2 regions of the Priestia sp. YIM B13490 genome follow, and region 1 is predicted to be linked to the other one. Evidence: riboswitches for the same ligand, from Rfam matches in the RefSeq annotation. Region 1 holds a riboswitch; the other holds the start of a gene.

Region 1 (16,463 bases):
CGATTCGCCTGACTTTACAATGGCGGAGCGTTTTTCAGCCAAATACCAAGGTCAGCGTTTTTCATTCGGATATCCTGCATGTCCAGACCTTGAGGACCAAGCAAAACTGTTTAAATTACTTAAACCTGAAGACATCGGCATTCAGTTAACAGACGGTTTCATGATGGAACCAGAAGCTTCTGTTACAGCCCTTGTTTTTGCACATCCTGAAGCGAAATATTTTAACGTATTGTAAAATATGGCCGCGGTCTTTTAGACCGCGGCTGTTTTTTTACAGTGAACAAACCTGAAAAAAAGGCTGCGACAAATGGATTTTAGCTGAAGAAAGATCCGAACCGTAAATCCAGATTCTTAATTGAGAATCAACTGCGTTCGGATTTTTTTCATTGTGATCGTGAACTGGATTTCATGTAGCTGTTTCTAGCTGTTGGCTGAAGGGCAAGGCGAAGACTCCTGCGAAAAAAATTGATGCAGTTATGTCTTAATCTCTTTGAATTCACCGCCGGTCTGAGCTTTTTTTATGAGTTTCTTGGGAAACACTGATAGAATAAGGAATGTAATAAATTTGTAACGCTCTTGTCACAGCAAATTTTTCAGGGAAAGGAATTTTCAAGCAATGATTAAATTATTTGTAAGCGACTTAGATGGCACTCTTTTACACGAAGAAAAATACGTAGAACAGCATAATGCAGACGCACTTAGTGAACTTCAGCGCCAAGGAGTAGAGGTTTGTCTTGCGTCTGGACGAATGGATACGGAAATTTTAAAGATTTCTACTGATATTAATAATACATTTCATCGCATTAGCCAAAACGGAGGATTTGTGTGGACCAAAGAAAATCAAGAACTTCATGGAAAAGTGTTTGAAGATGATTTAGCGGTTCAACTTTATAAAAAAACGATAGATCCTAACCGTATTACGCTTGTCTGTTCAAACGACACGAATTACGTAGAGCAGCGAAATGAAATTATTGAAGCGATTGAAACTCACATGTTTTTCCCTATCGAAGAACAAATGGAAATGACGGATTCATTTGGTCACGCTCTTTCTCCATCTAAAATCACGGTTCTTGGAGATCATGATGAAATGGTAGCTCTGCAAAAAGAAGTGAACGAAGAGTTTGGTGATTATATTGATACATATATTTCTGCCAAGCAGTGTTTGGATATTATGCCTAAACATATCAGCAAAGGAAATGCCATTGAAATTTTATTAAATCATCTTCAGCTAAAACCAGAGGAAATTGCATGTGTGGGGGATTCATTTAATGATATTCCTATGTTTCAATTAACGCCGAACAGTTTCGCTATGGCTACAGCTCCTGAAGCTGTGCAGCGCCACGCCTCTGCTGTTGTGTCATCTGTTAGTGAAGCAGCGGGTATTGTTTTAGAAAAAAATAAGCAAACCATCTAAAAAAAGCGGTCAACGTTTAAATTGACCGCTTTTATCTATTTAATAAGAAAACGGTAGTTATTTTTTCCGTAAAGAACGAAAAAATTCACCTAAGCTTTTTTGCTTTCCATCTGCATGCTCTCCGTGATTAACCAAGCTGCTGATTCTTTCTCGTCGAACAACAACCATAATAAGAGTGGCAAAAAAGATAATGGAAACGGCAATGACAACCAGTGCAAGAACGGATGCTACAATAGCTTCAGAAGTCGTTAGTGACGATAGCATCTGCCTCGTACACCTCCATTTCGTTTGTGGCGAAAAGGAGCCTAGCAATTAGAAATGCAAATAATCTTTTTTCTCAGCTTGATGCATGTTATTATACACCATTTTCATTTTAGAAGCTGTAGCTTTTAAAGACGTAGACGAATCCACATCTTCGGCTAACATAATGTTTACTAAGTCAACCACAGAACGAGACAACAACTCTACATTATTTTGCAACTCTAATTCGTCATAAGTCGTACGGTCTTGAAGACGAAGTCGAATAATTTCATTTGCTAGCTCCCTAACACGCACTAATTGTTGATGTTCTCCCATAGTATCTCCGCCGCAAGAAACTTATAATCAGCCCTTTTATTGGCTTTTATAAGAGCTAGAAATCCCTGCAGCTTACCCCTCCTTATAAAGATCCCTAGCACACCTTTATGTAAATCACACTTTCACCTTGTTTACATGTATATTCGCTATAGCTGGTTCTTTTTCCTTTTGAAATTAGCAGTCATCGTCAACGACCTTCTTCGTTTATCGTTCAGATTTCAAATTTTTAAGGATGTGATATACGAAAATTAAAACGCCAATAGCCGTAAGTGTTGCGCCTGCTGCCACTACGGGTGTAAAAGCTTGGTTTTCTAGTACGATCATGAAAAATAAACCAATCATCATGACCGGTAATCCTATATTATGCAACCATACGTGCAGTTTGGCTAATTTACTTTCGCTAAACGCAGGAAACAAATAATAAATAAGTCCCGCTAACGTAAGCGACGTCCATCCTAATAAATTGATGTGCACGTGAACAGGAGTCAAAGCGTAGCTGTGAACAATTGACATATAATACCCCAATATGATGCCAAGTCCAAAATAAACGGCTGATATTTTAATTAATTTAATTCCCATCATTTTCTCCCCCTTATATCCCCCTCCGACTTCTGTACTACTTTACGCAGGAAACGTCATTTTAGAAGCGGAAGTTAGCCAAAGGACACGAAATACGGAGTATGATATCTAAAAAGTGGATTCTTTACCGCAAACACAAAAAACAGCTGAGCAAAAGTACTCAGCTGTCTATTTTAAGCAATATAATGCAGCACAAAATTCAAGAAAAACAACAGCGCGCTTACATACATAAACATCGATACTTCACGCATTTTACCAAGGAATAATTTAAGCAGTGGATACGCAATGAACCCAAATGCAATTCCATCAGCAATGCTGTACGTAAGAGGAATAAGCGCAATAATTAAAAATGCAGGGAAACCTTCTGTTAAGTCCTGTAAATTGATGTTTTTGATATTTTGAATCATCAATGCTCCAATAACAATAAGAATAGGTGCAATAGCACTATCTGGAACCAGCTTGATAAATGGAATAAACAGAAGTGAACTTAAAAATAAAACTCCTGTAATCAGCGATGTTAAACCCGTTCGCCCTCCAGCTGCAATACCAGATGCTCCTTCTACAGAAGACACCGTTGGACTTGTTCCAAACACGCCGCTTAGCAAAGCTGAGGCGGCTGTTGCTTGAAAGGCCCGCGGAAATTTGCTATCTTGATTCATCATACCTAGCTGACCATGCAGCAAACCGATATTTTCAAAAATCAATACCATTGTTAATGAAAAGACAGCTGCCCAAAACGCAACGTCTCCAATAGCTCCAAAAGACAATGTGCCAAAGCTGCTAAAGAAGTCGTTTACGCTCCCAGCGGACTGTCCTTTTTCTGCACCGCTTCTTACACCAAGTAAGAAGGCAAGGACTGATCCAGCAATCATGCTTAACAAAAAGTTACCTTTCACATTTCGGATAAACAGTACGATTGTGATAATTAACGTCAACAGCGTACTGATCACAAACGGATCTGACAAGTCTCCAAGTGCTACAAAAGTGTTTTCGCTTGGAACTACAAGCTTCCCTTTTTGCAAACCAATAAATGTTAAAAATAAGCCAACACCGACTGTTATCGCTTCTTTTAGCGAATGCGGAATCGAAGAGACAATTTTGGCAGACAGTCGTGAGAAAGCTAATGCTATAAAAAGAAAGCCGGATATCACTACTGCTAATAACCCTTCTTGCCAAGATAACCCCATTGATTGAACCATCGTATACGTAAACAATGCATTAATCCCCATACCTGGCACCAAAATAAGAGGCGCGTTTGCCCAAAAAGCCATAATAACACAGCCTACAAAAGCCGAAGCTACTGTTGCGAATATTCCTGCTTCAAGCGGAATACCAGCATCAGACAAAATGGTTGAATTAACAGCAATAATATACACGATGGAAAGAAATGAAATGACCCCAGCTAAACTTTCTTTTCCAACAGTTGTTTGGTGGTCGTTTAAACGAAACAACTTTTCAAATAATGCGTTCAATCTAATTTCCTTCTTTTCATCTATCCCTCGCCCACCCAGTGACCAAAAATGCCACCGAAGTTATTATAGCAAAATCAACAATTGTTGCAAGGAAAACTTGTCTCCTTTAGCTTAAGCGTTCATTCCTTATTTAAAACTGTTATCATTTTCTAAACGTAACGTCTTGCATTCATTCTATATATATCTTGGACTGGACATAATAAAAGAGCGCTTTATCAGCGCTCATTGTTTTAATAATAATAAGGATAATATGGTGGGTACGGCGGATAATATGGTGCTGGATAACCGTAATAACCTGGACCTCCTAATGCACTTCCAAGAACTAATCCTCCAAGAAATGGAGCTCCAAAGCCCCAACCCCAAGGGCGACCAAAGCCAAAGCCGAACCCCGGACGGCCAAAGCCAAAACCAGGACGACCGAAACCAAAACCTGGGCGACCGAAACCGAATCCTGGACGACCAAAGCCTCCAAAACCACCGAATGGTCTTCTTATGTCATTAATATCAAATTCTTGCATGATACATGCCTCCTCAAATTATATTTCATTCTCTTTATTACATATGTTATTCACCTACTTCTTGCATAGGCAATCGCCTCTTTTTTTGTGATTTCTTAAAAAATATTCCTTTTCTACCACCTCGTTAGGATTAAACAAGCGTAGAGACATATATTTTTTAAGGCTTTGAAACATACTACATGTAACTTATGTAAAATAAGAGAGATGAAACGAGGAATGGACCTTTACGATTTTCAGCACCTGCTGCAATGAGGAATAAACATAATATGAACGCATAAAAAGAACGCTCAACAAAAATGTTGACCGTTCTTCTTATGAAAATACATAACGATTTTTTATTAATTTATCTGACCCTTTGCTTGACCGTATATGCCCTAAAGCTATATAATCCCCTTTTTATACAATGCGCTTTGAACATAAAATCATAGGAGCGTCTCCCCAAACGCTGCTATGTATGTATATCTGTAATCGCTTACAAACCTTTAATAAAAAACCGATATGATTTTCTATCTATTTACATTAAACAATATTTTAGGCTAAATTTCAACACATTTTTTGTTTTTCTTTATACTCAGCAAAAAAACAGGTGATATAGCACAGTGATTTTCCTTTTTTCCTGTCCCTTTTACTTATAGCCATAATCGTTTATAGTTTATAACGAAAGGAAGTGACGCAATGTCTGATCAACTAGAAGAATACTTAGAACGAGGAATGTACGGAGCAAAGGAAACAAAAAGAGACGAAAGAAGATATTTCTTAACTGCTCTACGTGAGAATATTGAACTTGCGCTAAAAAAAGGGCAAGTCATGAAAAAGGATGCAGCAAAAATAAAGCCTCTTTTAAAAAAAGTGAAAGACGGTCATTTGTTTTTAAATGGCTCCTTGTCTTATTCATACCTCTCCCCCTATATTCAAGCGGCTAACCAACATAAAGTGCCTTTTACTATCGTTCAGAACTTAGAAGCTGATACCGATATTGGTCTGGTTTTAACAGGTTCTGAAGGCAGTTTGGAACGAGATATTTTTTTAGACTAAAAAAAAAGAGCCAGAACGGCTCTTTTTTATTTGGCAAATACATGATGATCAATTGTTTTAATTACAGCACGTGAACGAATCCAGTTATCGGTAGCTGTTTTTGGATTATAAAAGTAAATGGAATCGTCTAAACGATCTTTTCTAGTCAATGCTTGCTCTACTGCTTTTTTCGAATCTTCTGAAGCAGGTTTGTTAATTGATCCGTTTTGGACCGGTGAAAAAGCGTATGCTTTTCCGACAACTTGTTTAATAACTCCTGTTACCGTATCTGGAAACTTCGGAGAATCTACACGGTTTAACACCACTGTTGCTACCCCTACTTTTCCTTCATATGATTCGCCTTTTGCTTCAGCTTCTACTAAGCGAGCTAATAAATCTTTTTCACTTGCTGAAATCGAAACTGCAGGTGTTTCCTGCTCCGCGGGTTTTGCTTCTGGTTTTGCTTCTGGCTTAGCTGGGGCTGCCGTTGAAGGTTCCGTTGTTTCAGCAGCCAGCACTTTTGTCTTACTCGGAATCGCTAATGTTTCACCAATATAAATCATATCTCCTTGACGATTGTTTAATTTTTTAATATCGTCAATTGTTACACTATATCTTTTACCTAACTTCCAAAGACTATCGCCTTTGACTACTTTATAATTAGTTGCAGCCGTAGCTGTTGCATTAAAACCTATAAATGAAAGAGTAGCTAAACAAGCTACTACCATTGATTTCATATAACTATGTTTCATAGGTAATACCTCCTGAAATTTCGTATGGTATTACTCTATCATAGCAATATAGGGGTTTCACCGAACGATTCAATTACATTTCTTTAAGTTTGATGAACAAAATTACGTTCGGAACACAATTATGACATTGTACCTTGTTTTTTGTCATAATCACGGTAATTTTTCTAAAATACAGGTATATTTTCCCGGTTTATTTCAGTTTAATCAGAAATTTCTTCATTCATTTTTCCCTTATAATTCTTATGATAAACATTTAAATTCATCTAATTTTACACAAAAAAGCTGAATGTTGTAATCAACATTCAGCTCTTTTTAATCTTCGATCTCAATTTCTACAACATCATAGAAATCAATCACTAGCTTAGCACCCGTATCATCCATAAACGTAAAGACGTCTTGATCATCTGATAAATGTATCACGTATCCGGTCAACTGCTGTTCACTGTTGTCGTAAACAGTAGTAATTAGAATTTTTTTATGATCTACATATGCTTCTTCTAATAACGAATGGAGGTCATAGTCCCCGTCATCTTCGGGCCGGTTCGTTAACAGCATCCCATAAGTCGTCATTCCATTTTTATCTTTCCATATATGATCTGCAAAATAAAAAGGTGCTGTACTTTTTCGAAACTCATCCATAATATCCCTCCTATAACTAAACACGTTTATTCGCTCTTACCGTACGTTACTAAATAAACGCACAAGCACTTGTAACAGTATATTCTCTACTGTACAGGCTCATACATCCATTATATAAGGCATAATCAAATAATGCCATCATTTCGTTTAGCTCCTAGGAATTTCTAGATACGTATAGGTGAAATCTCCACCGCGTCCAGCTATTCCACGAAAATGTTTGAAATCAGGGCGATTTACTAAAAAAGGGCGAAAAGCAAGAAAGTCTTCTTTTTTAACTTTAATTTCGGTTACTTTTCCTTCACTTAACTCATTCAACATGTTTATTGCTGTTTGTTCATCCATTCAGTTTCACCTCGCTTTTAACTGTTCAGCCAATTTTGCAGAGATGCAAATTGAGCTTTTGCTTCTTTATATCCTTGGTTGTAAAGAGCGTCGAGACGCTCACGATTCTTCTCAATTCGCCCTACTACAAGAGGGGTTTGCGGACGAATCACAAAGATATTCCCCTGTCTTTCCTGTTCTTCAATATATGACAATGTTTCATTATACAATTTATAGCGGTTCTCAAGCGCACGAGTCAGCCCATCATAATGACGATATTTGCGCTTCAATAACCAAAGCATATTTGATTTCTTTTTTCGATATCCTTCGTTTCGCGTTAGCACAACAATATTTTTTCTATATCCATCCTGCACTGCTTTTTTGATTGGAATCGGATCACTGATTCCTCCGTCTAACAGCTCTTTTCCTTTATATGTAACGACAGGTGCTAAAAATGGAAGGGAACTAGAAGCGCGAACCGCTGTCAAAATGTCCCGGTCATATTCATCAAAATAAACGGGTTCTCCCGTCAAGCAGTCCGTTGCTCCTACTACAAGCTTCTCTGTACGCTCAGCAAATGCCTCAAAGTCAAATGGAAGAAGCTGATTAGGAATTTCATCAAAAACGAAATCCATTCCAAATATCTCTTTTGTTTTAAAATAATTTTTCCACGACAAGTAGCGAGGATCCTCTAAAAAATCTAAATTAGCTTTGCGACTTCTTCCTATTTGTCTAGATAAATAAGAAGTGGCATGACAAGCGCCGGCTGAAACGCCAATTACATACGGAAGGTACAGATTTCTTTCCATAAAGTAATCTAAAACTCCAGTTGTATAAAGGCCTCTCATACCGCCTCCTTCGAGCACGAGTCCAGTATCTTTCAATTTCTACACCTTCTAATTCTTATAATTTATGACAAGATTATACCTCGTTTATTATAACGAAAGATGAACAAAGATGGAACTGTCCTGCTTCTCTCTTTCGTTAAAGCTACCAATTCCTTTTATTTCTCAGCACATTTTACTTATTTTTTCAATTTTATTTTATATTTTTTCAAAAAACCCTTTACTAATTCCCAGTTTTAAGGCAAAATTGTAAAAAAAGAAAGCGCTAACTAGTTTTATTATTTTTAAAATTTAAATTATTTAAAAATTTATAATGAACTAATTTAAAACAAAGGAGCGATGAATCATGAAAATAGCAGAGGTAGGAAACTTGATAGAATTTAAAAATGGCTTACAGGGCATTGTCGAAAAAGTAAATGAAAACTCCGTGATTGTAGATTTGACTTACATGACAAACTACCGCGATTTAGACTTAGAGCAGCGAACTGTTGTCAACCACAAAAACTACATCATCATTAATCCAGCTATGTAAAGGAAAAAAGCAGCCGCACAGCAAAAGCGGTTGCTTTTTTATTGATTTTGAAAGAATTGATTCTTTTGTTCTTCTGTAATAATCCCTAGCTTATACATGAGGTAAATATACTGTTGCACCTTAACATCCTTCGAACTTTTTTTCACTGTACTCCCTCTTTTCTAAAATGTTTCTTTATACAATAATATATGGCTGAGATAAAAAAAGTTTCCTTAAAGAAACAAAAACAGGCCCCATTTTTTCTTGAAAGGGGCTTATTTTCGTGTGACAATAAGAACAAGCTACTACTATCTTCTTACCGAAAGGAATTACTAGCATGTTTGATACTGTATTGTTTATCGTTGCTCTTATTGTCATTCTTTTTTTCATCGTGCAGTTCGTTTTTAAACGCAAACAAACTTCAAATAAAAAAACATCCGTTGAACCCATGAATTATGCCGAAGAAGATTCTAACTCCTACACAAGCTGGAGTGAAACTGCTTCTAACCACGATCATGATGGCGATGGAGATAGCGGTGGAGATGGAGATGCGGATGGTGACGGAAAATAGAAAAAAAGCCTCTTCTTAAGAAGAGGCTTTTCTTTATTTTGATAATACTCGCTTGCCGTTGGTAAACGAATAATAGCATTCACCTGTATAAATGTCTTGGCTTTCATGTACATGAACCCCACATTTATCTTCAAGAGCAGCTTTCATCATCGATTTGGCTACGTTATACGCTTTAATTGGACGATACTTTCTCCACTTTCCTACAAGGCAAAATGAACACGACTTTAACGTGTATCCCCCAATCTTTTCAAATAGGCGAAACTCTTGGCGCTTGCCTAATAATAACGATGGGCGGAAAAAGTGAGTAGAACGGATATACAAACTTGCGATATCTTCTTCTACTTGCCCCTTTACTTTACTGTAAAAGAATGGCGAACGAAGATCAGCACCAATTGCTGTAATCGTTAAAAAGTTTTTGCAGCGATATTTTTCTGCACATTTAGCCGCTTTTAAAGGAAATTCGTAGTCCACTTTAATGAATTTCGCTTTTGTTTTTGCTTTTTTCATTGTCGTGCCTAAACAGCAATATACATCATCAACTGCAAAGCATTCTTCGTGCTTATCAAGCTCTGAAAAATCAATTTCAAGCTGACGTAGCTTTGTGTGTTCGATTGGTAGCTTTTTTCGAACAAACACTGTCACATGGTTATATAAGCTGTTGCTTAATAACATTTTTAAAAGTTCTTGACCAACAAGTCCGCTTGCACCTAATACTAATGCTGATCTCTGTGACATTCTTTCACCTTCTCACCTGTTGTTTTTGCAATGGAAAACAGGTTGCATACACAACCTGTTTGTTCGAATTAACGATTATCAATTGTTTCTGGGTATAAATCATGATTCATCAGGCGATAATTAGCCATTTCTTCATACTTCGTACCGGGACGGCCATAGTTTGTATATGGATCAATTGAGATTCCGCCGCGTGGTGTGAATTTTCCCCATACTTCAATATATCTTGGATTCATCAGTTTAATTAAGTCATTCATAATAATGTTCATACAGTCTTCATGGAAATCTCCATGGTTACGGAAGCTGAATAAATAAAGCTTTAACGACTTGCTTTCTACCATTTTTTCATCTGGAATGTAACTAATATAAATGGTTGCGAAATCCGGCTGACCTGTTTTTGGACATAAGCTCGTAAATTCCGGACAGTTGAATTTCACAAAATAATCACGATTTGGGTGTTTGTTATCAAATGCTTCTAGAATCTCTGGTGCATATTCAAACAAATAGTTTGTTCCTTGATTTCCAAGGAGTGATACACCTTCTAATTCTTCATCTTTTCGACCGCTCATTTGCATTTCCTCTCTTTCTACGATTGTCATTCTAACAGCGTTTTTTTATTTTGTATATATCTGTTTTTATTTTTCTTTGTAAATTTTTTGCTATGCGCTTACACGCCTCGTTTATTTCCCCAAACAAGGGCGTGAACCTGCGGCAGAACTCTTACATCGTTCATGTTTTTTGCTGCCACTGCCTTATCGATTAACCACTCATACTTTTTAAGCAATTCTTGTGTTAACGACGCATTATCGATTGTCGTTAAGTCCTCGTTTCCTACTTGAACAAAAAATGGAACCTCAGGATAACGTTCATGAACAGACGCTGCATACTCAAAGTCCTCATCATTAAATACAACGACTTTTATGCTTATGTGCGCCAGGCGTTTTTCCTTTATTAATGTCTCTATAATATCGTCTAATACGGGGAAATTTGTTTTCATTAATGAACTTGGAGGCTTAGGAGAAATCGTTAAATCATCGATCTTTAGGAACCAATCCTGATAACGGCTCCCCTGTGTTTCAAGAGCTGCTTTTACCCCTTGACTGTGCAAAAGCTCTACAAGTGAACCAATCGCCTTGATAAGCGCAGGGTTTCCTCCAGAAATGGTGACGTGATCAAAGCACTCTCCTCCAATTTCTTTTAGCTCCGTCCAAATTTGTTCTGCTGTTAGCTGACGAATATCGTTTTTAGCCGATCCATCCCATGTAAAAGCTGAATCACACCAGCTGCAGGAATAATCACAGCCCGCGGTACGAACAAACATCGTCTTACGTCCTACAACCATTCCTTCCCCTTGAATCGTTGGTCCGAATATTTCAAGTACTGGAATTGTATTAGCCACGTTTTTTCACCTTCTTTGGGCGGTAAACTACGTAACTTGTCGGCGTTTCCCGCACGAATACTTGTACGCAAGAAGGCTTATTTGGTAGTGTGTCTAGATATTCTTGAACCAACTCATAAATTTTACGGGCAACAACTTCAGTTGTAGGAAAATCATTTGGATTTTCTTCGTTAAAGATAGAATGATCGTTCAATAATGTATGATCAAATTGACCAGAAACAATTTTTTTCAATAGCGCAAAGTTTACTAAAAAGCCCGCTTCGTCTAATGTATCTCCGGCAACAGTTAGATTTACGAAATACGTATGTCCATGGACTTGACGGCATTTTCCTGCTTCTGTGTGAGGAACAAAATGTGCCGCAGCAAACTGCATATCTTTGTTCAGTTCGTATTCATAGTCATGAAATACTTGAGGATACATTTGTTGCAACATTATTTCTCTCCTCCTTCTTTCGTTTGCATGTATTGATCTAACCCGCGTTTTCGCAATTGACATGCGGGGCATTCGCCGCACCCGTCAGCAACAATACCGTTGTAGCACGTTAATGTTTTTTCACGCACATATTCAAGCGCTCCTAGCTCATCCGCTAACGCCCACGTTTCTGCTTTATCAATCCACATAAGCGGCGTATGAATCACAAACTCGAAGTCCATTGATAAATTAAGCGTGACGTTTAACGATTTCACAAATACGTCTCGACAGTCTGGATATCCTGAAAAATCAGTTTCACAAACGCCTGTTACGATATGACGGCCTCCGCTGTTTTTAGCCAGTACGGCTGCAAATGATAAAAATAACAGATTGCGGCCGTCAACAAACGTTGTAGGCAACTCTCCTTCTTTTTGCTCGATCTCAATATCATCTCGCGTTAAGGCATTTGGTGCTAATTGATTTAAAAGTGACATATCTAGTACGGTGTGCTTCACACCTAAATCAGCTGCGATAGCCTTTGCTACCTCTATCTCTTGACTATGGCGCTGACCGTATTGAAAAGTAACCGTTTCTACTTCTTTAAAGTTTTTCAAAGCCCAAAATAGACATGTTGTACTATCTTGACCTCCGCTAAATACAACAATAGCTTTTTCATTTTTCATCATTATTGTTCGTCTCCTTTTTGATTGAAATCAAAAGAAGAAGAAACTTTATTGAACCGTTCGTTCCCTTTGTGACTAATTTTATAACACAAAAAAGAGACTGCTCTTTTCCAGCAATCTCCCTAAAAAGCAACTAAGATACACGTCCTCGCCAGCATACACGTCAAAAAGACGCGTTGATAGAAAAGCACGTGAAAGAAGACACGTTAAAACCGTGTCTTTTGTCATCAACGATGATCTTAGTTTTTTATAGAGGGAGTTTTCGAACCTCTCCCGTACGTATCCAAACGTGTACGGCGTTTCTTCTTGAATTGTCATCGTATTATACCACATGCGTATAGATAATGCTATGTTTGTTGACTTCTATCGCCTTTAGCTGCCTTATTTTTCTTTATATAAGAAAGCGCAATAAATAACAACGGAAAACAGACGCTTAATACAAATAAATAAAACGGCCAGTAATATTTTTCAAAATAATTGAAGTACGCTGTGTTGGGAATAATGTAATATGCCACGCCTGTAATAATTAGACCTAAAGGAAAGCTTAAAAAATTGCGCACCCGTAAATTACACAATTGGACGATACTTAACTGAATAGCATAGAACACAATGACAACTTTAAAAAAGATAGATAACATCCAAATAATAGCTACTAATACTTCAACATGCTGAATCGTTGCACCTAACGAAATCATTTTTCCTAATAAATAAACTGGGTAGCTGTGCATCGATGCAATATTCGCGCCAAGAGCTAATATACAAGCCGCAACTGCAATCGTAATCGTCAAGCCCGATGCGACAGTGCCGATAACAAACATTCTTTTTACCTTTTTTCCATCTTTTATATGAGGCGTAATCATCAGAATAAAAACCAATTCCATAAACGGGTTTCCTAAAAAATAAGTGGTCCCTAATACTAAATCACCCATGCTGAATTCAAAAAAAGGATAAAGACGATCAATTTTCATCTGAGGAATATTTAAAACAATTAACAATAAAAAGGGGACCACAATCCAAGGCAAAAAGATTTCCGCGGTTCTTGCTACCACTTCAATACCTAGATACCCTCCGTATATAACAGCTAAAAGAACAAGAGCATGAATCCATGTAGGCAGCGTTTCAGGGACAATTTGAGTCGTCATGAATGTACTGATATCTCGAAGCGAAAACGTAGACTGAATGAACATAAAGAAAATGTAAATAAGAGAAATACACGTTCCTGCATAAGGACCTAGCGCCTTTTTAGCTATTTGAATGAATGTTTGCTGAGGGTAACGCTGAATCAGCCATAAAAGCACCGCAACGATTAAAAGTGCAAAGCCAATAGCAAGCACACCGCAAAACCACGCATTTTGTCTATTTGTCTCTAATAATGTAGCCGGAACTGCCAAGATGGCGCTTCCGATACAAAAAACATAAATGAGAAAAAGAAATTGTTTTGGACTAATAAATTCTTTTATTTGCATCATACACACCTTCTCTCCTACATGCGTGCTCACGTGAATAACAAATGATGAACGGTTCTAGTAAGAGGCTTAACGAGTGCCTCTAAAAAGTACAGAGGCGTAGGAACTTCTTTACGGAGTGTAATCGCTCCCCAAAAGAATAGACCCAAACCTATAAGACAAAGGTAGACGATTATCTCACGATAATACTTTTCCTTTCGGAAGTTGATCATTATTTTTTTAGTCAAATAAGCAAGCAGTACAAGTAAGGCGATAAATCCCTCCATTTTCTTTCTCCTTAATGCTTCATTTGCTTCATATATGAGTTATTTAACGTGCCTAAGCGACGGATTTGAACTTTTGCATCTAAATCGACGGTTAAATCCTCTGCGTAAATTCTGTTCCAGTCTCTTTTCATTTTGTACCATCTCTTTACATCTTGTCTGTAAAACGCTTCGCCAAAACCAAAGATATCGCTTTTATAGGTTTTTTGAGCTTTTTCTACTGCATCATTCATCTTTTCTTTTACGTCGGCTGCTGTTTTTCGTTCGAGCATATTGATTACAGCTGGGTCCTGTAAATTCACTTGACACTCTACATCAGCTACGTTCGCTTCTCCTTTTAAATCAACGTGAATATGAGGTTTATGATTTTTCATAGTAGCTGTCACCTTGACATTCGTTCGAAGCATTTCGACTCCGATGATATCATGCTGTTTTTCTTTTTTTTCGCATGGAATAACAATTAACGTACTTTTTACATGTCCGGTAATATAGTTATATCCTTTACTTTCGTCTTCATTGAACCAGCCGAGAAGCTTATCATTTTGAAAGACACCTAATCCTTTGAAATTGAGCAGGGTGGAAAGATTGGTGCGAGAAATACTAGACATGTCTCCTGCCTTTTTCACGTCGCCTTTCACTAACACTCCTGATAACACCGCCTGCTTTCCTTCACTGGTTAAGTTACTGATCAGTTCATTTAACTTCACTCCTCTAGTAGGTGCCCAAATACGCTGTGACACGTCTAATGAAGCAAACATATGATTAGCAGGTATTTTTTCGATGGTTGTTAATACATTCAAAACGCTCGATGCTTTCGTGTTTTTAGCCACAACAACAAAATAATCGGTACGCACTTCATGATCCCGAGCAAAGAAATCAAGCACTTCAGCAATACCGTCTTCCGCCATGCTTTCGCTAATAACTAGCATTCGTAAATGAGAAAGATAAATTTTACGCGGAGATTTTGTCGTTATTTTTCTTAATCCTTCCATTACAGACGAAGCCTTAATAGAAAATGTGGTAACAGAAGGCCCGTTTGTAGGCGTTTTCGCCTGAATATCACCCGGATTAATTAGCTGAACTGTCACAATAATGCCATCTTCTACTTTATCAATTCCGACAGCAACCGTAATGGCTAGCTCGTTCAACTCTCGACTGCTCCAGCAGCCGCTTAATAGCACTGAACAGATACATAACATTAGAAATGCTTTCATAGTCAACGGCCACCTTTACACAGTTTAGTTTTTTTGCGTCTTTTGACGTGAAATATTCTTCTCATTAATAAGCTTTGGCCTTGTTTTCATTTTTTTGATCGAACGTCTAATCAGCACATCCTTTTGATCACGCTTCACAAATGGAGCCATAGGTGTCATATAAGGGACTCCAAATGACCTTAAGCTGCATAAATGTAAAATCATTAAAATTAGCCCCAGGATAATACCGAACAGGCCAAAAGTAGCTGCTAAAACCATTAAAACAAAGCGTAGCATCCTTACTGCAATAGCCATATCATACACAGGTGACACAAAGTTACTAATAGCGGTGATGGATACAACGATAACCATTGCAGGTGAAACTAATCCCGCTTGTACGGCGGCTTCTCCTAAAACGAGTGCTCCCACAATCGAAATAGCTGAACCTACTGCTCGAGGCAATCGGACTCCCGCTTCTCGCAAAATTTCAAACGTGATTTCCATAATAAACGCTTCAATAATAGCAGGAAAAGGAACACCTTCCCTTTGAGCTGCAATACTAATTAACAAAGCAAAAGGAAGCATTTCTTGATGAAAAGTAGTTAAAGCAATATAAGCAGAAGGTGTTAAAAGAGCTAAGAAAAATGCCATGTAGCGCATTAAGCGAATCAATGTACTAATATCTGCGCGCTGGTAATAATCTTCGGCCGCTTGAAAAAATTGAATAAATAAGGCAGGAACCATTAATACAAAAGGTGTACCGTCTACTAAAATGGCTATCCGCCCCTCTAAAAGACCTGCTGCCACCGAGTCTGGACGCTCCGTGTTATGCATAGTAGGAAAAGGTGTATAATCTTCATCTTGAATCAACTCTTCGATATATCCGCTCTCCAAAATACCGTCTATATCAATTTTGGAAAGACGCTCCTTTACCTCTTGAATGACCTGTTCATCCGCAATGCCGTCTATATAAACGAGCGCAATATCCGTTTTTGTAAACTCTCCTATTTGCTGAGATTCAATCCAAAGTTTTGGAGATTTTATTCGGCGCCGAATCAATGCGGTATTCGTTCGCAGTGTTTCTGTGAAACTGTCTCGAGGCC
Region 2 (16,463 bases), on a different contig from region 1:
GAACTAGTAGAACGTGCGTCGGTAAAAAAGTTATAAAATAGAGAAAGTAAAAAAGCTGCAGGTGTCTCAACACCTGCAGCTTTTTCTTCTTAAGCATATTTATAGAGAGACCGGACTTTTGACTTCGTTTATTGTTTCGCCTTTAATAGTTGTCTCTGTTGGAATCGTAAGGAAACCAGTTAGAAAAGCACCAAAGAAGTATAAGCAAGCAAAGATCCAAATTACGCCGCCCGTGCCCAAAAGACCAATAAAAACGGTCACAATTAAAGGACCTACAAAAGCAGAAAGTCCAGATCCTAAGTTCAACACAGACATTGCAGCTCCTTTATTCTCCGGAGCTAAAGAAGGCACTAACGCTGTAAGAGGGACATAACCTGCTAGCGTTGCACCGTAACAGCATGCGACAATCATCATTACCCAATAATTATGTCCGACGAATTGCGGTACATAGTAGAGAGCAAGTGTTACAATTCCGCATCCAACTCCGCCAAACCATTTGATTGTATTTACCCAGCCAAACTTATCTCCAACAATACCAAAAATAATATTAAAAGCCATATTCACAAAAAACAATGTACCCCAGATTTGCAACCATTCACTCATCGTAAAATCATGTTTCATCATATATGTTGGCAAGAAAACAACAAATCCAAATTGAGCAGCAGAGTTAATAATCTTTACGATACCGCCGATTCCTACTTTAGGGTTCTCAAATGCAATTGTAATCCCTTTCATTAATTCTTTTGTTTTATTATCGTTTACTTTTTGTACGGTAAACTTGTCTTTATTCATAATAATCGAAAAGATTCCACCGATCAAAACAAAAAGTAAACCACTCCATAAGGTAGCGATTTCTCCAATCTTTGGAACCATATAACTTGAGTAAAAGGCTCCGATTACGCTTAATCCGAGCTGGAAGACAAACCAAAACCAGCCTACTGCTTTTGAAAGCATTTCCTGGGGTGTGCGGTAAGACACCCAGACCAAGAATGAGTAAGCAAATAAAGGGTAACCAAATCCTCTAAGAGCATAACAAATTAGTATAATGGTGTAATTCATAATATGAAGTCCTAAACCTATAAATCCAATTGAACCAATAATAAAGGATATCAAGCCGAATGCCATTGCTTTTCTAGGACCCCACAGTTGAACCAGTACGCCGGAGAACCAGGAAGAAACAGAGACCGTAATGCCGTAAACAGTAAACAGTAAAGCAGCATGTTCAATGGTTAAACCTCGTTCTACAAGATAAGGAGATAACCATCCTTGTTCTAAACCATCGCCAATCATAAAAACAATAATACCTATGTATCCCCACGTTAAATGAGAAGGGATCCCAATCCTGTCTAAAGCCGTTTTTCTGGAAATAAATTCATTCATTTTCCACACCACCAGATCGATTATTTTGTGTAAAACATCAAACTAATTTGGTTAAGCGCTTAATCTATTTGATAAAAAGTATACGCTTACATTTTTTGAACGTCAATTAAAATTTCAAATATATATAATTTTCAATTAAATTATTTCGATCATAAAAATATTAGTATGTAAGTCAATAATCACTGAATTCATGATAAAAATACTTAAATATAGAGAATTTCTTTATGTTTCATCGATAAATAGATAAAAAATAAAAATAGTTTTTTATAGATTATTTAGAATGCTAAAAAACAAATATTCTAAATAATCTATAAAAACTGTTTGCATTTCAGAAAACGTTATGTATAATTGGAATCAGGAAAGCGCTTAACCTGTATAAAGGTTTGAGCGAATGTTTTCTTAACTTTTAATTAAAGGGGAAAATAAGATGGGGATTCTTACAATTGGAATAATTGGTGCTGGACGCATAGGGAAATTACACGTTGATAATTTAAAATTAATGCCGCAAATAAAAATTAAAGCGGTTTCAGATGTGGTAGTAGACCATTTACATGAATGGGCTACAAGTAAAGAAATTTCGACGTTAACAACAAATTATCAAGATTTATTAGCTGATCCAGAAATTGATGCCGTTTTCATTTGTTCGCCAACGAATACGCACGCATCGATTATTAAAGAAGCAGCTCGAGCGAAAAAGCATATTTTCTGTGAAAAGCCCGTTAGTTTTTCAGTAGAAGAAACAATCCAAGCGTTAGAAGTAGTAAAAGAACATGGCGTGCAGCTTCAAGTTGGCTTTAACCGACGCTTTGATCCCAATTTTAAAAAAGTGCATGATCTTGTACAGCAAGGAGAAGTAGGACAGCCGCACATTTTAAAAATCACCTCCAGAGATCCTCAGCCTCCGAGTCCGGAATACGTTCGCGCTTCAGGAGGATTGTTCATGGATATGATGATTCATGATTTTGATATGGCTCGTTATGTAATGGACAGTGAAGTAATTGAAGTATCGGCTTACGGCACTACGCTCATCGATCCTGCTATTGAAGAAGCAGGGGATATAGATACAGCAATTGTGTCATTAAAATTTGCAAATGGAGCTTTAGGTGTAATCGATAACAGTCGTCAAGCTGTCTACGGTTACGATCAGCGCCTTGAAGTTTTTGGTGAAAAAGGTGCAGCTGCCGCTGACAATTGCCGTCCTACTACAGTAGAAATATCAACAGGCGAAAGCGTAGTCAAAGAGAAGCCGCTGTATTTCTTTCTTGAGCGCTATACACAAGCGTACATAGCGGAAGTGACACAGTTTGCAAGAGCAATTATGGAAAAGAAAAGCGTTATTTGTACAGGGAACGATGGGTTACAAGCAGAACGGATTGCTAAAGCAGCAAAAGAATCTTTACTATCCGGGCAGCCAGTGAAGATTGAACATAAAAAATACGCAGTGAATTAATGACAGTAAACGTGGGGATGAAAGAAATTGGTCTTTCTACCCTTTTAGGAAAGCGCTTAACTAAGGAGGAATAAAGATGAATCCGCTTGTTTTTAAAGAAAATCGTGGGTTAGATTTCATCGCTGTTGGCCGTTTATGTATTGATTTAAATGCAAATGAAACACAGCGTCCAATGGAAGAGACTAAAACATTTACTAAATATGTCGGAGGCTCTCCGGCTAATATTGCGATTGGAGCAGCAAGGCTAGGCTTAAAAACCGGTTTTATCGGAAAAGTATCAGATGATCAAATGGGACGCTTCATTATGGATTATCTGCAAAAAAATAAGATTAATACAGATAGCATTGTTGTTGATAAAACGGGGGCCGTAACGGGGCTTGCTTTTACGGAAATCAAGAGCCCTACAGATTGCAGCATCTTAATGTATCGTGATAACGTAGCGGATTTAAAGCTAAGTCCTACAGAAGTATCCGAAGAATATATCAAACAGTCAAAGGCACTTTTAATATCTGGAACAGCTCTTGCGCAAAGTCCTTCTCGTGAAGCAGTGTTTTTAGCACTAGAACACGCACGCAAGCATGAAGTTGTAGTGTTTTTTGATATCGACTATCGTCCATATACATGGGGATCGGAAGCTGAAACGGCAGTCTATTTTAATTTAGCCGCTGAAAAATCAGATGTAATTATTGGTACGCGAGAAGAGTTTGACATGATGGAAAAACTTTTAAATTATAAAGAATCTAATGATCAAGTAACAGCAGAGCGCTGGTTTTCTCACCATGCTCAAATCGTCGTGATTAAGCACGGTGGAGAAGGGTCTATTGCCTATACAAGAGATGGTAAATCTCACCGCGGAGGAATATTTAAAACAAAAGTTCTGAAAACGTTTGGCGCTGGTGATTCATATGCTTCAGCCTTTATTTACGGATTGATGCAAGGGCTGGAAATTCCACAGGCAATGCGATTGGGGGGTGCCTCCGCTTCGATTGTAATTTCAAAACACAGCTGTTCAGATGCTATGCCGACAAGCGTTGAGCTCTTCAACTTTATGGAGACAGCAACGGAAGTTTTGCAGGAAGTTTAATAAACAAAGGGAAAATCTTGAGAGATTAAAGGAATAGCAACTTATTAAAATGAGATAAAGGGAGAGATATTCTATGACACAGACAGCAGTAAAAACAGTAAAAAACTATATTGGTGGACAATGGGTTGAATCAGCTACATCAAAAACGGAACCTGTGTATAACCCAGCGACAGGTGAATTAATCGCACAGGTACCTCTTTCTACAAAAGAAGACGTAGATCAAGCGGTGCAAGCAGCAAATGAAGCGTTCAAAGGGTGGGCAAAAACAGCCGTGCCTAAACGTGCACGAATTTTATTCAAGTATCAGCAGCTATTAGTAGATAACTGGGATGAATTAGCAAAGTTAGTGACGGTTGAAAACGGAAAAAGCTTTAACGAAGCGCGAGGCGAAGTGCAGCGTGGTATTGAATGTGTAGAATTTGCGGCGGGTGCTCCTACGTTAATGATGGGGAAACAGCTTCCTGATATTGCAACAGACATTGAGTCTGGCATGTACCGCTACCCAATTGGTGTCATTGGGGGAATTACGCCGTTTAATTTTCCAATGATGGTTCCTTGCTGGATGTTCCCGCTTGCGATCGCTTGCGGCAATACATTTGTGTTAAAGCCTTCTGAGCGTACACCGCTTTTAGCTGCAAGATTAGTAGAATTATTTGAAGAAGCTGGTTTGCCAAAAGGTGTATTAAACATTGTAAACGGCGCGCATGATGTGGTAAACGGTCTTCTTGAACATAAGTTAGTGAAAGCTATTTCGTTTGTAGGTTCCCAGCCTGTAGCTGAGTACGTGTACAAAAAAGGTACGGAAAACTTAAAGCGTGTTCAAGCTTTAGCCGGTGCTAAAAACCATTCAATTGTATTAAAGGATGCAGATTTGAACGTAGCAACAAAACAAATTATCGGAGCCGCTTTTGGTTCAGCAGGTGAACGTTGTATGGCAGCATCTGTTGTTACTGTACAAGAAGAAATTGCGGATCAGCTAATTGAAAGATTAGTAGAGGAAGCAAATGATATTGTAATTGGCGACGGCTTAGAAGAAAATGTCTTCTTAGGACCAGTTATTCGTGAAAATCATAAAGAGCGTACGCTCAGCTATATTGAATCAGGCGTGCAAGAAGGAGCAAAGCTTATTCGTGACGGTCGCACAGATGCAGCAGTAAATGGCAATGGCTACTTTGTCGGACCAACGATTTTTGATCATGTTACGCAAGAAATGAAAATTTGGCAAGATGAAATTTTTGCACCTGTGCTGTCCATTGTACGTGTGAAAACATTAGAAGAAGCTATTGAAGTAGCTAATAACTCTCGATTTGCAAACGGTGCTTGTATTTATACAGATAGCGGCGCAAGTGTACGTGAGTTCCGTGAAAATATTGAATCTGGTATGTTAGGAGTAAATGTAGGGGTACCGGCACCTATGGCATTCTTCCCATTCTCTGGCTGGAAAGATTCTTTTTATGGTGATCTTCATGCAAACGGTACGGATGGCGTGGAGTTTTATACAAGAAAGAAAATGGTGACAACGCGCTGGTAAGTAATTCATTAAAAATCGCATCTCATTTTTAAAGGAAGTATCAGGAATTAAAGATATTCCTTATGCTTCCTTTTTTAAAATCGCAATCTAGTACTAGAAGGGAGAAAGAAGCATGGAAACAGTTAGAATGACGACGGCACAAGCATTAGTGAAGTTTTTAAATCAGCAGTATGTTGAATTTGATGGAAAGCAGCATCAGTTTATTAAAGGGATTTTTACAATTTTCGGGCACGGAAATGTGGTAGGTCTTGGGCAAGCTTTGGAAGAAGATCCAGGAAATCTAGATGTATATCAAGGACGTAATGAACAAGGAATGGCCAATGCAGCGATGGCTTTTGCAAAACAAAAACATCGAAAGCAAATTATGGCTTGCACATCTTCAGTGGGGCCAGGTTCAGCAAATATGGTTACAACGGCAGCCACTGCTTCAGCTAATAATATTCCAATTTTGCTGCTTCCTGGTGATGTATTTGCAACTAGACAGCCGGATCCCGTTTTGCAGCAAATTGAACAGTCATATGATTTATCTATTTCTACAAACGATGCTTTTCGACCAGTGAGTAAGTACTGGGATCGCGTAAGCCGCCCTGAACAATTGATGACAGCTATGATTAATGCGATGCGTGTATTAACGAATCCAGCAGATACGGGAGCTGTAACTATTTGTTTGCCTCAAGATGTGCAGGGGGAAGCATGGGATTTTCCAGCTTATTTCTTCCAAAAGCGCGTTCACCGCATTGAGCGCCGCCTTCCGACTAGGGACAGTCTAGCAGATGCAATTCAATTAATGAAAACAAAGAAAAAGCCAATCATCATTTGTGGAGGAGGCGTTCGGTATTCAGAAGCTGTAAAAGAGTTAAAACAATTTGCTAGTGAGTTCCATATTCCATTTGGAGAAACTCAAGCAGGGAAAAGTGCCGTTGAAAGTGACTATCGCTATAATCTGGGCGGAATAGGTGTAACAGGGAACTCAGCTGCTAATACAATCGCTAAAGAAGCAGATTTAGTAATTGGAGTAGGCACTCGATTTACTGATTTTACAACAGCATCTAAACAGCTTTTTCAAAATCCCAACGTGCAATTTCTTACCATTAACACGTCTGAATTTCATGCAAATAAACTTGATGCTGTGAAACTTGTAGCTGATGCAAAAGAAGGATTGCTTGCTCTTATGAAAGAGCTAAAATCAATTGGCTATCAGTCTGGTTATACAACAGAAATTGCAAATGCTAAAGACGCATGGGAGACAGAATTAGAGCGTCTGCATAGCATACGTTTTACTGGTGCAGATTTTGTTCCGGAAATACAAGGTCATTTAGATGAAAGCTTAGCTGAATATGTAGAATCACTTGGTACTCAATTAACGCAAACCGAAGTAATTGGAGAGGTGAATAAGCTCCTTGATGACAACTCCGTCATTGTTGGTGCAGCAGGAAGTCTTCCAGGCGACTTACAGAGAATGTGGAAGTCTACTAAACCTAATACCTATCATATGGAATATGGATATTCATGTATGGGATATGAAGTATCAGGCGCACTTGGAGTTAAGCTGGCAGAACCAGCTAAGGAAGTGTATGCGATGGTTGGAGATGGAAGCTATCAAATGCTTCATTCAGAGCTTATTACAAGCCTTCAAGAAAGAAAAAAGATAAACATTTTACTGTTTGATAACTCAGGCTTCGGGTGCATTAATAACCTTCAAATGTCAAACGGTATGGGGAGCTTTGGCACAGAGTTTCGTTATCGAAACGATGAAACAGGAAAACTAAACGGAAACGTGATGAAAATTGATTTTGCAGCCAGCGCCGCAGGCTACGGTGTAAAAACGTATCGCGTAAGTTCTCTTGAAGAATTAAAAACGGCGATAGAAGATGCACAAAAACAAGAGGTTTCTACGCTAATTGATATTAAAGTACTGCCAAAAACTATGACGAACGGTTATGAATCATGGTGGCATGTAGGAGTAGCAGAGGTATCTAAAAATCAGCATGTACAGGAAGCTTATGAAGATAAGGTGAAAAACCTTGAAATGGCAAGAGTTTATTAAGGAGCAGGAGAAAATGAGGTTGTTGAAGAGAAACATTCGATAAATATAAAAGCGGTTTTAATTTCATATAAGGGAGAGGAAGAGATGTTCAAGGAAAATACGGTCAAACTGGGGATTGCTCCAATTGCTTGGACAAATGATGATATGCCTGAACTGGGAGCTGAAAATACATTCGAACAGTGTATCAGTGAGATGGCTTTAACCGGTTTTAAAGGAAGTGAGGTCGGAAACAAATATCCGCGAAATGTTTCAATCTTAAAAAAGGCATTATCGCTTCGGAATTTGGAAATTGCAAGTGCATGGTTTAGTACATTTTTAACAACAAAGCCGCTGGAAGAAACGGTAACGCCATTCATTGAACATCGCGATTTTTTATACGAAATGGGAGCAAAAGTAATTGTTGTGTCTGAACAAGGGCACAGCATTCAAGGGTTGATGGATGTTCCTTTATTTAAAGAAAAGCCTGTGTTCACGCCAACAGAGTGGAGCAGACTTGCAGAAGGCCTGCACCATCTTGGGAAACTGGCACGAGAAAAAGATATGCATATTGTCTATCATCATCATATGGGAACAGGTGTACAAACAACAGAAGAAATTGAGCAGCTAATGGAGCTTACCAATCCGGAGCTTGTTTCGCTGCTATTTGATACCGGTCATCTTGTCTTTTCAGGAGCAGAACCTCTTTATATCTTAAAAAAATATCTGCACCGTATTAAGCATGTTCATTTAAAGGATATTCGTCAAGAAGTAGTTGATCGAGTCAAAGAACAAGACCTAAGTTTCTTGCAAGCGGTAAAAGAAGGAGCCTTTACTGTTCCAGGTGACGGAGCCATTGAATTTGATGAAGTATTTACTACGCTTGCCACTTCGGATTACAACGGATGGTTTGTCGTAGAAGCAGAACAGGATCCAGCCCTTGCTAATCCTTTTGAATATGCGTTAAAAGCAAGAAACTTTATTAAAGAAAAAAGCGGTCTTTAATTTCCATTTTAAAAGATTTTACGCCTTTTATGTGTTTATGAAAGGAAAGGAGGAGAGGAAATGAAGCCAACCATTTATAGTGTGGCTGAAGAAGCAGGTGTATCAATTTCTACGGTATCAAAAGTCATCAATCAAACCGGTCATATTAGTGAAAGAACAAGACAAAAAGTAATTGAGGTTATGGCGCAGTTGAATTATCATCCAAGTGTCGTAGCATCTGCTTTAACAGGAAAACCCACTAAAACGATTGGGCTTCTCGTACCTGACATCTCCAACCCTTTTTTTGCCGATTTGGCAAGAAGCATAGAAGACCGAAGTCATGAGCGAGGTTTCCATGTTGTAATGTGCAATACCGATAACGATGCGGAAAAAGAGAAAAAGTATCTATCGCTGTTAATACGTCAGAGAATCGACGGTTTAATTGTAGCTTCTGCTTTTCGCAATGCTAATCTTTTAAAAAATATGCTTAAGCAAGATATACCGATTAGCGTTATTGCTTCAGAAATTCCTCACATATCCGTTAATACAGTGACAGTGGATGACTACAAAGGGAGCTATTTAGCGACTGATTATTTGCTGTCTTTGCATCATAAAAAAATTGCGATTATTACAGAAAATGCAAAAAGCAATCACGCCCGTTTAGATGCTTTTCGAGACGTTATGCAAGAAAATGGAATCATCGTGCCGCCTCAGCACGTTATTACGACCGAAGCAAGTATTCAAAAAGGATATGAAAGTGCTAAGCAAATTTTTTCAATGAAGGAGAAAGTGACGGCTATTTTTGCTTGTAACGATTTACTGGCTATCGGAGTTATCCAAGCTGCAAAAGAATTCAAAATTGATGTACCGCAAGACTTATCAGTGATTGGCTTTGATAATACGGTTCTTTCTACTACCATTACGCCCATGTTGACGACAGTAGCACAGCCGACAAAAGAAATGGCTGTAAACGTAGTGGATTTGCTGGTTAGAGAAATGAAATATCCAGCGATGCATAAAGAACATTTGCTTCTTGAGCCAAAATTGATTGTTCGGAAATCAACGGCTCCGTTACGAAGGGAAGCCACAGCATCTACAAATAATTGAACACAATCAAGAATATTGCCGTTAATAAAAAATCCTCATAGTCACATATTTAAAAGAATTTAGAGAGTCTATGAAGAAAAATGAGTAATTAGTAAATTCTTATCGCGCTACTACATAAAGGAGGAATTCAAGCATGTTAAGTAAATTAGGTGAATTAAATAAAGGATACAACGTACTTACAGAAATGACCGGTCAGCACAAAGATATGCTGATGGATATTGGGATTTATAAAATGGCCCAAGGAAAAGAGGAAACTTTACTAGACAGCAGCAGTGAAACCGCTATTCTTTTACTAGAAGGAAAGATAAAGCTAGAGTGGGAAGGCCATTCGAAAGAAATTCAGCGCCAGTCCCTATTTGAAGAAGAGCCTTGGTGTTTGCACGTTTCAAAAAATGTGGAGGTCAAAATTACCGGACTTGCCGATAGTGAAGTACTAGTTGAAAAAACGGATAATGAAAAAGAGTTTTCATCAAAATTATATACGCCCGAAGATTGTCAAAACACAGTGGCTGGTGAAGGAGTATGGGAAGGTACTGCTCAGCGTGTAATCCGAACAATTTTTGACTACAATAACGCTCCTTACTCTAACCTTGTTATTGGAGAAGTTATTTCTTATCCGGGAAGATGGTCGAGTTATCTGCCTCATCATCATGACCAGCCCGAAGTGTATTACTATCGTTTTGACAAGCCACAAGGATTTGGCTGCGCAATGGTTGGAGAAGATGCGTACCGTGTAGTTGATAATAGTTTTATTACAATTCCTGGTGAATTGGATCATCCTCAAGCAACGGCTCCTGGCTATGCGATGTACTTCTGCTGGATGATTCGCCATCTCGACAATAATCCGTGGACAGACCGTATTATGGAAGAAGAGCATAAGTGGTTATTAGAGCCAGATGCAAAAATTTGGCCTGAAAAATAAATAAAGATCTTTATACGAAATGGATTTCAAATGTTGAAAAAGCTCGAATAAAAAATAATTATGCGTAAAATAATAGTTTATTTTTGTAAAATATGTTTTTATATGTTAAAATATAGCTTGTATTAATATTCAGGCGATGATATCGCTCTTTGCTGCAGATTCCTTTTTAGGAGTCTCTTTTTTTGGAAATTGAAGCAACAGATACAGATGATTCGTATATAAATTAAAAAGAAAAGGAGATAAGCGTAAGCCGCTTATCTCCTTTTCTTTTTAGCGTTATCTAATGCTAAGTTCTTTTTCACTACTTTTTCTAAAGCAACTTCTACGTGAACATTTTTTTCATCGATGTCATTCACAAGCACGACGGTTCCTTTTCGTCCTTTAATCTTTAAATCATCACCTGTAGAAGGAATGTTTTCCCTCAGCTGGCTTAATAGAAGCTTTCTGTTTTCAAAAAAGTGGACAGCCACCATTTTATCTCACCTAATTTCATATGATATGTGTGATACAAAGATGTGTATATGAAATCCTTCCTATACATTATGTGGTTAGGGGTGGTTTTAGAACACATTGAATAGACAATTGTTACATCGATATATGAAATAAATAGGAGGGCATAGTTATAAATCTCCTATCCTTGGACATACTTATACTACTAATCTAAAAAGGGATGTGGATGAAAATGAAGGTGGCTATCGGATTAAGTGTATTTACGGTCGTTACAGGAGCAATTGCCTTAGGGTCGGTTTACTTTTTAGCAGGTATCTTTTCGTTTTTTTTAACGGTTTTTTCATAAAAAAATCCACCAAGAGGTGGATTTTTTATTTAGCAGCGGCTTTTGTTTCATGAGGCGAATTGCCGATAAATCCAAATTTTCCGCCGACAACTTCTTTTACTTCGTGGATGACAATAAAAGAATTCGGGTCAATTTGCTGGATTTTCTTTTTAATTTTTAATAACTCGTTCTTTTTAATAACAACGTAGATAATGCGTTTATCTTTGTTGGCGTAGTATCCGTATCCGTAAAAGATGGTGGCTGCATTTCCAAATTCACTGGTAATAACTTGTGCTATGTCTTTGTATTGATCGGACATAATCGTCATTGCTTTTTTGTTGTGGAAACCTTCGATAACGACATCTACGATTTTGGCACAAAGATAGACGAATATAAAAGTATAGAGTGTGTTGTTGACGCCAATAGCAAAAACCGATGCTAAAATAATGACGCTGTCCATATAGAACATGCTTTTAGAAATATTATAGCCTTTTGTATAGTTTAATAAATAAGCTAAAAGCGTTGTTCCACCGGTAGATCCATCTGCGATAAAAATGAGAGCAAGTCCTGTTCCCATTAGTAAAGCCCCGAATACAATTCCTAAAATCATGTCGTGAACGTGAAAAGGAATATAGCTGACTAGACCGAGGAAAACGGACGTCATGACGGCTCCTAGAATCGTATAAAGAATCGTTTTTTTGGTTAGAAATTTATAGGCTAAGGCAATAAATATAAGGTTTACAAGAAATGTGCTGATACTTGTAGGGATATGAAATAAATAATATAAAACAAGAGCAATACCAACTGTACTTCCGTCACCTAATTTATTTGGAATGACGAAAAAATCAATGGATGCAGCAACTAAAAGTGCTCCAACAATAATTAAGATGATGTCTTTATAGATTGTTTTCAATATGCAAACCTCCTTGATTATTAGGATATTTTCATGTGTAATCTTGTTTTTAATAGTGTTTCACAAATGATAAAATAAAAAACGTCTTAGAAATTGTCTAGTTATAAAACTGATCAACTTCTAAGACGAAGAATTACGATACGTGTATAGGTCTTGATCCGGCTTTTCTATGCTTCGATGTCACCGATTATATAAACCTCTGACCGCTATGTCAACGCTATGAGAGATGTTCAACTTTTCAAAAAATAGAAGGCGGTTTCCTACATAAAAAAAGAATCCTTTGCGACGATGCAAAGGATTTTCAAATTTATTGGAATAGGGGGAATACGTTATTAGGATTACCATTTTCATAAATTAATATACCTTAATTTTTCAAAAAAATTTATTTGTTAATGACGATTGAAAGTTTGTAATTCACATGCTGATTTAGCTCTGTCAAAAAATCATTTAGTTCTTCATTTGAATGAAATTTGCATTCTAATAAGTAGCAGCCATCGCCGCTGATTTTAAAGTTGTTGATAACGTGCTCCTGCTGACTTTCTAAAAATGTAAGGTAGGGGTGGTGATGAATGCTCTGCGTATAGATATTTAAAAATGCATGGATGATATAGCCGAGTTTTCGTTCATCAATGTTAATTGTATAGCCTTTGATAATGCCTTCATCTTCTAACTTTAATACTCTAGCAGAAGCGGCTTGTCCGGTTAAATGCACTTTTTCTCCTAATTCTTTCATCTTCATACGTCCATTTTTTGATAGTTCTTCTAGTATGCGCTTATCTGTATTATCTAACATCGCTACAAATCCTTTCGTATTTCAAATCAAAAGGCTTAACTACTTGATGTCACCTATGTATACTGATACGTCTTCTATTTTATACTAAAGGAAAGTAAGAAAAAAGAGCAGTCAATATGCAAGATATAGAAAGCAGCAGTAGTTTGTAAACAGCTAGATTGACGAAAGCTTAAGCTTGCTGTATGATTCTTTGAGTGTTTACGTGGTTCGTAACCATCCCACGTTAAAAAACTAAGGAGAGAATAGTAAGATGAATATAAGAACACTTTGCGTCAACGGTCTTTTAGCTGCTATGTATATTGCTGTCAGCATGTTAATCCAGCCGTTTGGCTTCACCAATATCCAATTTCGTATATCGGAAATGTTCAATCACTTAATTGTGTTTAATAAAAAGTACGTGTACGGCATTGTGCTAGGAGTATTTCTGACGAATTTGTTTTTTTCACCAATGGTCGCTTATGATCTGGTGTTTGGGGTAGGACAATCCGTGCTATCATTACTCATTACCATTTTTTCTATGCGCTACATTAAAAATATGTGGGCTCGTATGCTTGTTAATACACTTGTATTTACGTTCACGATGTTTATTATTGCGTTTGAACTGCACTTAGCATTTGATTTACCATTTTTCTTTACATGGTTAACAACGGCTGTTGGTGAGTTCATTGTTATGCTTGTTGGAGCACCAATTATGGCTGCAATTAATAAACGTGTACAATTTAATAAGCTAGTTGGATAAAAAAGATGGGGCTGTGATAAATCTCACAGCCCCGTCTTTTTTTCTTTGTTATTCTATAAGTGTAGTGATAAACCCCTTATTATTGAAGAGCTTTTCACGCATGGACAAATTACCCATATCTAGCATGTGAAAAGAGCAGGTCGCGTTTGCGGTCTGCTCTTTTTGCGTAAGGCAATAGGAAGTATCCGGTTAGATTATTTTGAAAGAAGGAGTGACAAATCTCACAGCGCATTCTTTTTTCTTTTGTTACGATATACATATAGTTGGCAAACTCCTTATCGAAAAGTTTTTCGCACAACAACACATTACCTATGCGTAGCAATTAAAAAAGCAGACCAATGACGGTTTGCTTTTTTAATTGTATTTTTCCATTAAATAACTTTTTTTGAGTTATAATTGTAAAATAATCTTTGTTACTAGAGAGGGGATTGTTTTTTGAATAGAAAGTTAGGAATTCTTGTTTTATTAGCTTTAGCCATCTTATTTGTCGGGTGTTCAAAAGAAGAAGACAACGTTCCTTTAAGAGAACTAGAAAAGATAAGTATTAACGTAATCAAAGAACAAAAAATGAAGCAAGGAATTTCATATGAAATGGAATTAGTAAACAAGAGCGATTTGACCATCAAACAAAATAATGTATTTTTATCCTATCCCTTAAAAATGAAAAACGGTTATTCTGATAATAAATTTAAGGTGTTAGCAGAAGGAAATAAATTAAATATCAAGCCAAAACAAAAGGTGAAGTTAACGGCATTTCTTCCTTATAAAGGAACTAATAAAGAAGCGTTAGCTACTGATGAGCCTGACGTAAAGTGCATAGGGTATTGGAATAAGCTTGATGATTACCATCAATTTTCTTTTGGAGGATCCTTGAAGCAAGAATAATATATAACTATTTGTTAAATGGTGGAACTGAGCGTAAGGGATTGATAAAGGCGGTGAATGAACAGTGAGTGTAGACACGGATAGATTGATTAGCTTCTTTATTTTATGGGGAACACCCGCTGTTTTTAGTATAGTAGAGTACTGTAAACTGAGTAAAACTGAAAAAAAAGAAGCGATACGAGACTTAATATCTTTAAAATCTATTGCAACAACAGGATTTATATTGATTGGAGGAGTGATGGCGAGTTTAGGTAGAGTATTATCTCTGCTGCCTCTCCACGTTATAGGTACTTTTATTTTAGCTATTGGCGGTATCGTGGGCGCTGTTGAAGCATGGAAAACGGAAAGAAAGAAAAGTGTTGTTATCCTTGTTTTAATAGTATCTATGATTGCTTTTACATTTGTAATATAAATTCTGCATGTAACAAGAGCTGCTCAAATTATGAGCAGCTCTTATCAGTTTCTTATTTATTGCGTTTCGAGCTGCTGGTCTTTTTTCTTTAACGTAAGAGCGAGCAGGAACGAAACGACGGCGAAAGCGATGGCTACATAATAGACGGTATGGACCCCGCTTGTCATACTTTTTATTTGTAACAGCGTTTTATTCGTTTCGTTTGATTGTTGAATAAAGTGCTGAGAAGCCATGGTCATAATACTTGTATACAAAGCGGGTCCAATCGCACCTGAAACTTGGTTAATCGTATTTGAAATAGCTGAACCGTGGGCATGAAGCGGTTTTGGCACTTGATTTAAAGCAAGCGTCATCACGGGACCGATGCTTAAACCTACGCCAATTGTAAAGGCTGCGTATAAGATGGCTGCAGTCGTCGTGCTTGTTCCGCTTGAAATAGTAGTGAACAAACTTAAGATAATTGTTAAAAGGACTAAGCCCGTTAAAAGCAGCGGTTTAAATCCGATTTTGTCAAACAAACGTCCTCCCACCATAGCTGTTAGAGCCAGCGTTACGCCGCCTGGAAGCATAAGAAACCCTGTTTGCAAAGGAGACAGTCCCGCAGCCGTTTGGAAGTATAGCGGCAAAATTAACATCATTGAAAACTGAATCATCATAATAAGAAACATTAAGAAAATCGATTTTGAAAACACAGACGATCTAAAAGGCTTCATATTAATCATAGGAGAATTCAGCTTGCTTTGCTGTCTGACAAATAAAGCAAGAGCTATGACGCCAATTATGAGCGTAAGCCATACGATAGGATTACTCCATCCCGTCTCTTCACCAGCTGCGCTAAATCCATAAACAACTCCTCCAAACCCAATTGTAGAAAGAATCACAGATGGGATATGAATTGTTGGTCTAGATGTTTCAGAAACGTTACTGAGCTTGAAAAGAGCAAATAGGAAAATAAGCGCTGCTGCAATTAAAAGACCTAGAAATATAATTTGCCACGAATAATATTGAATAATTAATCCTGAAAGAACAGGTCCTATTGCCGGTGCAAATAAAATAGCTACGCTAAAAATTCCCATTACGGTGCCGCGTTTGCTAACAGGCACGAGTGTTAACATTGTGCTCATCACAAGAGGTAAAATAATGCCTGTCCCTAACGCTTGAATCATACGGCCCACAAAAAGCAGAGAAAACCAGGGAGTAGTAAATCCAATGAAGGACCCAATTAAGTAAAAGCTCATAGCCGTCACAAACAGCTGTCTTAATGTGAATCGTTGAATTAAGAAAGCAGAAACCGGAACAGAGATGCCGATTACAAGCATATATCCGGTAGTTAACCACTGAGCTGAGCTCGTTCTAATGTGAAAATCTGAAATGATACTTGGCAAGGCCACGTTCATTACCGTTTCACTAATTAAGCATAAAAAATTCCCTAGAATCAAAATGAAAAGGATAAGCTTACTTTGTG

The links. A riboswitch is a leader RNA that binds a small molecule or an ion and turns the genes downstream of it on or off. The one in region 1 is predicted to bind preQ1.
Region 2: linked by a shared signal. The riboswitch ahead of ACFX4R_RS22415 (QueT transporter family protein) and the one ahead of queC (7-cyano-7-deazaguanine synthase QueC) in region 1 are both predicted to bind preQ1.

What each region holds. Positions count from the first base shown of each region.
Region 1 is NZ_JBHZOT010000002.1:247,452-263,914, forward strand. Features, by position in the region: gene metH (methionine synthase) at 1-235, shown strand, start outside; gene ACFX4R_RS06685 (HAD family hydrolase) at 617-1,414, shown strand; gene ACFX4R_RS06690 (hypothetical protein) at 1,472-1,678, opposite strand; gene ACFX4R_RS06695 (hypothetical protein) at 1,727-1,990, opposite strand; gene ACFX4R_RS06700 (cbb3-type cytochrome c oxidase subunit I) at 2,195-2,569, opposite strand; gene ACFX4R_RS06705 (NCS2 family permease) at 2,743-4,041, opposite strand; gene ACFX4R_RS06710 (hypothetical protein) at 4,272-4,559, opposite strand; gene ACFX4R_RS06715 (YueI family protein) at 5,235-5,594, shown strand; gene ACFX4R_RS06720 (cell wall hydrolase) at 5,621-6,325, opposite strand; gene ACFX4R_RS06725 (hypothetical protein) at 6,638-6,964, opposite strand; gene ACFX4R_RS06730 (hypothetical protein) at 7,112-7,306, opposite strand; gene ACFX4R_RS06735 (patatin-like phospholipase family protein) at 7,324-8,169, opposite strand; gene ACFX4R_RS06740 (YkvS family protein) at 8,477-8,662, shown strand; gene ACFX4R_RS06745 (hypothetical protein) at 8,979-9,212, shown strand; gene ACFX4R_RS06750 (NAD(P)H-binding protein) at 9,246-9,947, opposite strand; gene queF (preQ(1) synthase) at 10,016-10,513, opposite strand; gene queE (7-carboxy-7-deazaguanine synthase QueE) at 10,612-11,343, opposite strand; gene queD (6-carboxytetrahydropterin synthase QueD) at 11,336-11,776, opposite strand; gene queC (7-cyano-7-deazaguanine synthase QueC) at 11,776-12,441, opposite strand; PreQ1 riboswitch class I at 12,672-12,715, opposite strand; gene ACFX4R_RS06775 (GerAB/ArcD/ProY family transporter) at 12,786-13,907, opposite strand; gene ACFX4R_RS06780 (hypothetical protein) at 13,934-14,170, opposite strand; gene ACFX4R_RS06785 (Ger(x)C family spore germination protein) at 14,182-15,381, opposite strand; gene ACFX4R_RS06790 (spore germination protein) at 15,406-16,463, opposite strand, start outside.
Region 2 is NZ_JBHZOT010000009.1:14,572-31,034, forward strand. Features, by position in the region: gene ACFX4R_RS22355 (LacI family DNA-binding transcriptional regulator) at 1-36, shown strand, start outside; gene ACFX4R_RS22360 (MFS transporter) at 100-1,380, opposite strand; gene iolG (inositol 2-dehydrogenase) at 1,808-2,830, shown strand; gene iolC (5-dehydro-2-deoxygluconokinase) at 2,907-3,914, shown strand; gene ACFX4R_RS22375 (CoA-acylating methylmalonate-semialdehyde dehydrogenase) at 3,988-5,445, shown strand; gene iolD (3D-(3,5/4)-trihydroxycyclohexane-1,2-dione acylhydrolase (decyclizing)) at 5,558-7,492, shown strand; gene iolE (myo-inosose-2 dehydratase) at 7,577-8,473, shown strand; gene ACFX4R_RS22390 (LacI family DNA-binding transcriptional regulator) at 8,534-9,559, shown strand; gene ACFX4R_RS22395 (5-deoxy-glucuronate isomerase) at 9,693-10,481, shown strand; gene ACFX4R_RS22400 (hypothetical protein) at 10,736-10,954, opposite strand; gene ACFX4R_RS22405 (YitT family protein) at 11,303-12,169, opposite strand; gene ACFX4R_RS22410 (Lrp/AsnC family transcriptional regulator) at 12,552-12,962, opposite strand; PreQ1 riboswitch class I at 13,159-13,203, shown strand; gene ACFX4R_RS22415 (QueT transporter family protein) at 13,213-13,701, shown strand; gene ACFX4R_RS22420 (hypothetical protein) at 14,137-14,586, shown strand; gene ACFX4R_RS22425 (hypothetical protein) at 14,651-14,998, shown strand; gene ACFX4R_RS22430 (DHA2 family efflux MFS transporter permease subunit) at 15,055-16,463, opposite strand, start outside.